2 regions of the Irregularibacter muris genome follow, and region 2 is predicted to be linked to the other one. Evidence: a T-box and tRNA genes for the amino acid it is inferred to sense, from the RefSeq annotation. Region 2 holds a T-box; the other holds one or more tRNA genes.

Region 1 (3,428 bases), on a different contig from region 2:
CCCTTCTCTTTTACTTAATAATCAATTTGAGCATTCTCCCTAAACCCAAGTCCATTAACCACACTGCAAAAGAAACAACTGCCACTGAAGAAATCACAACCAATGTATGTTGTCCTAATTCTTTTCTAGTTGGCCAACTTACCTTTTTAAGTTCATACCATACACCTTTAAAAAATTTACCTATTTTGAATCTTTTTTCCTTGCTTTTTCCCTTCCCCTTGCCTTTTGCATCCTTTGCCAACGGCTCCACATCCTTTTACATTACATTTTAGGATTGAATTTTATAAAAACACAACTATTTTGTTTCTTTATGCACTGTATGAGTTTTGCAGAATTTACAATACTTATTCATTTCCAGTCTATCTGGATCATTCTTTTTATTTTTCATTGTATGGTAATTTCTTTGTTTACATTCAGTACATGCCAAGGTAACTTTTACTCGCACTACCTACACCTCCCGCTATTTCCATTTGCTATGGTGTATCTAATTCGCCCTTATTATTAGATATACTTTACCATTTTTCCTTTTTTTTGTTACTTTATAAAATTTATCATAATTTTTATTTTGTGTCAATAAAAAGTACTCGGTCTACATATTTACTATTATAACAACCTACGACTGTTCTATACCTCTCCAATGGGGTAAAAGTATTTGGAGGTTTTCACAGGAAAGGGCTAGGTTATTTCCTAGCCCTTATTCTATGAATATCCCTTGCTTTCCTATTGGAAATTTATTTTTTTCTTTATACTCAGGAATTACTCAATAATAGAAGCAACAACACCTGCTCCTACTGTTCTTCCACCTTCACGAATAGCAAATCTTAGTCCTTCTTCAATAGCTATAGGAGTGATTAGGTCGATTTCCATAGTAATGTTATCTCCTGGCATTACCATTTCTACACCTTCTCCTAATTCAATTATTCCAGTTACGTCTGTTGTTCTAAAGTAGAATTGTGGTCTGTATCCATTAAAGAATGGAGTATGTCTTCCACCTTCTTCTTTAGTCAATACGTAAATCTCAGATGTGAATTTTGTATGAGGCTTGATAGATCCTGGCTTTGCTAATACTTGACCTCTTTCAATATCTTCTCTTTGTACCCCTCTTAAAAGTACTCCGATATTATCTCCCGCTTGGGCTTGGTCTAGTAGTTTTCTAAACATTTCTACTCCAGTTACTACGATCTTTCTGGACTCTTCTGTTAAGCCTACGATTTCTACTTCGTCTTGTACTTTTACGATTCCTCTTTCTACTCTTCCTGTAGCTACTGTTCCTCTACCTGTGATAGAGAATACGTCCTCTACTGGCATCAAGAAAGGTTGGTCTACTGGTCTTTCTGGCTCTGGAATGTACTCATCACATGCTTGCATTAACTCTACGATTTTGTCTCCCCACTCGCTATCTGGATCTTCTAATGCTTTTAAAGCAGATCCAATTACGATTGGTGTGTCATCTCCTGGGAATTCATATTCGCTTAGTAATTCTCTTACTTCCATTTCAACCAATTCTAATAATTCTTCGTCATCTACCATGTCTGCTTTGTTTAAGAATACTACGATATATGGTACCCCTACTTGTCTGGATAGTAGGATATGTTCTCTTGTTTGTGGCATTGGACCATCTGCTGAGGATACTACTAGGATTGCTCCATCCATTTGGGCTGCTCCAGTGATCATGTTTTTAACGTAGTCAGCATGACCTGGGCAGTCTACGTGAGCATAGTGACGATTGTCTGTTTCGTACTCTACGTGAGATGTGGAAATGGTAATTCCTCTTTCTCTCTCTTCTGGTGCTTTATCAATGTTGTCATAGCTCATAACTTGTCCTGATCCAAATCTTTTGTTTAATACTGTAGTAATCGCTGCTGTTAATGTTGTTTTACCATGGTCTACGTGACCTATTGTCCCTATATTTACGTGGGGTTTTGTTCTTTCAAATCTTTCCTTTGCCATTTTTGTTATCCTCCTTTGCAAATTCAAAATATGTATAAGATATAAGCTACTTTCCTTCCATGAACACTCTACCGGGTGTTTCACGAAATAGAAAACAATTAATAAAAATGGAGCCCACGACCGGACTTGAACCGGAGACCCCCACCTTACCAAGGTGGTACTCTACCGTCTGAGCTACGTGGGCAAATATTTATGGTGGAGGGAGAAGGATTCGAACCTTCGAAGGCTCCGCCGGCAGATTTACAGTCTGCTCCCTTTGGCCGCTCGGGAATCCCTCCGTGACTACCATTATATAATACTAGATATTATTTAGGCTGTCAAATGATTTTTGCCTTTTCCTTTTGTTATTTTTTAGCACTTATAATTACATATCTCTATCTTCTAAATAAGTCTCTAATTTTCTTTTTACTCTTTGTAAAGCATTATCTATGGATTTCACTTGTCTATCTAGGTCTACAGCGATTTCCTGATAGGATTTTCCTTGTAAATAGGACATCAAGACTTCCCATTCTAAGTCACTTAAAATTTCTCCTATCTTACTTTTAATCGAACTTAATTCTTCCCTACTTATAATGAGTTCTTCAGGATCTAAGATTTTCGAACCTGCTAATACATCTAATAAGGTACGGTCAGACTCTTCATCATATATGGGTTTATTTAGGGACACATAGGAATTAAGCGGAATATGTTTTTGCCTAGTTGCTGTTTTTATGGCCGTAATAATTTGCCTGGTAATGCATAACTCTGCAAAGGCCCTGAAAGAAGATAATTTATCCGCCCGAAAATCTCTTACAGCCTTGTATAAACCGATCATACCCTCTTGGACAATATCCTCTCTATCGGCCCCAATTAAAAAATAGGATCTTGATTTTGCTCTTACAAAATTTCTGTATTTATTGATGATAGCCTCTAGAGCTATCCTATCCCCTTCATTTGCAAGAATGACTAATTCTTCGTCCATTAAAATGTTGTCATCTATTTTTTGCTGCAGTTCTGCATTTAATTCCACATTATCGCCCCCAACCTTATTCTTTGGACAAGTCATATCAACATTATACCTGAATGAAGAAAGAAACGTCAAGCTAGTCCTTTCTTCTTCTCCACTGCTCCAACTTTTTTAGGATATGAGGATCTAGTCCATGGGTTATATTATTAAATCCATGTTTTTGATTAAGATACCTTTTTCTCATCCGGCTTTGAGCAAACATGACTTCTTTTTCTAGCTCCCTTGCGGATATTCTTGTGCCTCCACTGGATAATACCGTTTGTTGTTCTGCCCAATCAGAAGTGGCCACTTGGACAAAATGCAATCTTGAAAGTTGATATACCCTTTTTTCTATGTAACTATCTGCAGTTTGATGTTCTTTCGTAAAAACAACTTTAATTTCATTGATGGTTCTCTTGGTTCCGCTATTTCCTTTCACTAAATGACCATCAAATACAATAATAACCTCTACTCCCTTGTATGCTTTATAGTT
Region 2 (3,428 bases):
ACTATAAAAAATGAATATTTAGAAGAATTGGCAACAGAATTTTTAGATGGAGAAATTAAATATGAGGACTTATTAATCAGTTCTTTAATCACCATTGCCCCTACTCGAATTTTTATTCATCATTTAGGTGAGCCCTATAATAAAGAAATTATGGAAACCATTCAAAAAGTATTTGACCAAAGAGTAATAATTTGTAGCGGTTGTGATATGTGTATGAATAAGAATATTGTTAAAAAAGACTAGAAAAGAAAATAATAACCAGAGAATCTATTTTAAGATCTCTGGTTTTTTAATTTATACTCTATATGCTATACTATTAAGATGACAAAAAATTATTAGACTTATGAGTATGGGAGGAAAATAAATGTGGATAAATATGGCTATCCTATCAATTATCGGTGCTCTAATTGGGTGGATCACTAATGTCTTAGCGATTAAATTGATGTTCAGACCTATACAAGCATTTAAAATTCCTAGAATAGGCTATGAAATTCAAGGCCTAATTCCTAAAAGAAGGAAAGATGTAGCTAAAAGTATAGGAGAAACAGTGGAAAAAGAGCTCATATCCATTGAAGAGATACTAGAACGTATGTTGGAAAGTCAAAATAAAAATGATATGCTTTTTACCATTAAAACCAAAATTAATGAGGTAATTACTCAAAAATTACCTTCAATCTTACCTAAGTCATTAAAAGAAATGATTATCCATTATGTGAATAACATGATTGATGAGGAGGCAGATTCCTTTATTGATCAAATGATTGATAAATTGACCCATAAGGCAACAACCTCAGTAAAGATTGGTGAAATGGTGGAACAAAAAATAAATGAATTTGATCTTTTAAAATTAGAAGAAATCATTATTAGCATTGCTCAAAAAGAATTAAAGCATATTGAATATATAGGGGCTATACTGGGTTTTTTTATAGGCGTAGTACAGGCATTAATTATTTATGTGATATAGGTATGATACTCTTGACAAATGAGAAGAATAAGTATATAATGACTTAAAATTCCAAAATGAAAAGTATGGATAAGGAAGAGTAAACAAGTCCCAGTATTTAGAGAGGAAGTACAGTTGCTGAAAGTATTTCTATACATGGTTTGTTGGAAACCACCTTTGAACTGTTTTACTGAAAATATTAAAGTAAGTAAAGCCGGTGACTCCGTTATAGTCTTCAAGGGGATAAATATCAACTTGGGTGGAACCACGGGTAAAAACTCGTCCCATATATGGGGCGAGTTTTATGTTTTTTGATCGAAAAAATTATTCTTTCTAATTAAAGATTCAATTTCCTACTACAAGGGATACAAAACTTTTAAAATGCAGATGAAAGGAAGGAATGTCAATGATTAAAGTAAGATTAAAGGATGAAAGTATAAAAGAATATCCTAAAAATACTACTGTCTTAGAAATAGCCCAAGATATTAGTAGTGGATTAGCAAGAGTGGCTTTAGCAGGAGAAGTAAATGGTAAGGTAGTTGACTTGCGTACACCTATTACAGAAAATGTAGATCTAAATATTTTGACTTTTGATGACCAAGGAGGTAAATTAGCTTTTTGGCATAGTACAACGCATATTATGGCCCAAGCAGTTACAAGATTATTTCCAAATGCAAAGTTGGCGATTGGTCCTGCCATTGACAATGGTTTTTATTATGATTTTGATATGGATAGACCTTTTACTCCTGAAGATTTAGAAAATATAGAGAAGGAAATGAAGAAAATAGTAAAAGAAGATTTAGCGATTGAAAGATTTGTTTTATCAAGAAATGAAGCCTTAGAACTTGTGAAAGAAAAAAATGCAGATTATAAAGTGGAGCTCATTAATGACTTGTCAGAGGATGAAACCATATCCTTTTATAAACAAGGGGAATTTGTGGACCTTTGTGCAGGCCCCCATATTATTTCAACAGGAAAGGTGAAAGCCTTTAAACTGCTAAGCATTGCGGGTGCTTATTGGAGGGGGAATGAAAAGAATAAGATGTTACAAAGGATTTATGGCATTTCTTTCTTGAAGAAAAGTCAATTGGAGGAATATCTAGATAAATTAGAAGAAGCTAAAAAAAGAGACCATAGAAAAATAGGTAGAGAGTTAGATTTATTTTCAATTCAAGAAGAGGGACCTGGTTTTCCATTCTTTCACCCTAATGGTATGATTATCCGTAATGAGTTAGAAAATTTCTGGAGAAGAGAACATGAAAAAAGGGATTACTATGAGATAAAAACTCCGATTATCCTAAATCAAGAATTATGGCAACGCTCTGGTCATTGGGATCATTATAAAGACAATATGTATTTTACAGAAATAGATGGAGAAGGTTATGCGGTAAAGCCAATGAACTGCCCAGGTAGCCTATTGGTCTATAGAAGAAAAATGCATTCCTATAGAGATTTACCTTTAAGAATGGGTGAATTGGGCTTAGTGCATCGTCATGAAATGTCCGGCGCTTTACATGGTTTAATGAGGGTAAGAACCTTTACTCAAGATGATGCCCATATTTTCATGACCCCTGAGCAAATAAAAGAAGAAATATTAGGAGTTATTGATTTAACCGACTATATTTACAATATTTTTGGATTTAAATATCATGTAGAACTTTCTACTAGACCAGAGGATTCTATGGGATCTGATGAGGCCTGGGAAGCAGCTACAAATGCTCTTAAAGATGCATTAGATGAGAAGGGTATGGATTATAAAATAAACGAGGGAGATGGCGCTTTCTATGGTCCTAAGATTGACTTCCATCTAGAAGATAGTATTGGTAGAACTTGGCAATGTGGTACTATTCAGTTAGACTTCCAAATGCCTGAAAGATTTGATTTGACGTATATTGGAGCGGATGGAGAAAAACATCGCCCAGTAATGATACATCGAGTTATTTTCGGTAGTATAGAACGATTTATCGGAATCCTTACTGAGCACTTTGCGGGTGCATTCCCTACTTGGCTATCTCCAGTACAGGTAAAAATTATTCCGATCACTGACAGACATCATGATTATGCCCAAGAACTTTCTAATAAATTTAGAAATGAAAATATTAGGATAGAAGTGGATTATAGAAACGAAAAAATCGGATATAAGATTAGAGAAGCGCAAATGCATAGAGTTCCCTATATGTTAATTGTTGGAGACAAGGAAATTGAAAATGGAGAAGTAGCGGTTAGATCTAGGAAAAATGGAGATTTAGGTAGTGTTGGAACCGATGAATTCATAGCCAAAATAATAGAAGAAATAAATAACAAGACCTGCTAAAGAAAAAATCCTAAAGTTGAGTTTTAACTCACCTTTAGGATTTTTTCTAATTCCTTTCCAGTAATGGTTTCTTCTAATAACAATCTACTGGAAATAGAATGAAGAAAGTCAATGTTTTTTAAAATGATCTTCTTAGACTCCTGATAACAGGATTCAATAATTGAATTTACT

The links. The T-box of region 2 lies ahead of thrS (threonine--tRNA ligase). A T-box ahead of a tRNA ligase gene usually reads a tRNA of that ligase, here a tRNA-Thr.
Region 1: it encodes a tRNA-Thr, which carries the amino acid that the T-box ahead of thrS (threonine--tRNA ligase) is inferred to sense. The anticodon was not compared.

The regions. Positions count from the first base shown of each region.
Region 1 is NZ_JANKAS010000004.1:200,830-204,257, forward strand. It holds gene secE (preprotein translocase subunit SecE) at 11-241, opposite strand; gene rpmG (50S ribosomal protein L33) at 296-445, opposite strand; gene tuf (elongation factor Tu) at 757-1,950, opposite strand; tRNA gene NSA47_RS06740 (tRNA-Thr) at 2,059-2,134, opposite strand; tRNA gene NSA47_RS06745 (tRNA-Tyr) at 2,144-2,228, opposite strand; gene sigH (RNA polymerase sporulation sigma factor SigH) at 2,315-2,941, opposite strand; gene NSA47_RS06755 (NYN domain-containing protein) at 3,033-3,428, opposite strand, start outside.
Region 2 is NZ_JANKAS010000001.1:407,033-410,460, forward strand. It holds gene ytxC (putative sporulation protein YtxC) at 1-243, shown strand, start outside; gene NSA47_RS01980 (DUF445 domain-containing protein) at 365-964, shown strand; T-box leader at 1,022-1,233, shown strand; gene thrS (threonine--tRNA ligase) at 1,350-3,257, shown strand; gene ftsH (ATP-dependent zinc metalloprotease FtsH) at 3,281-3,428, opposite strand, start outside.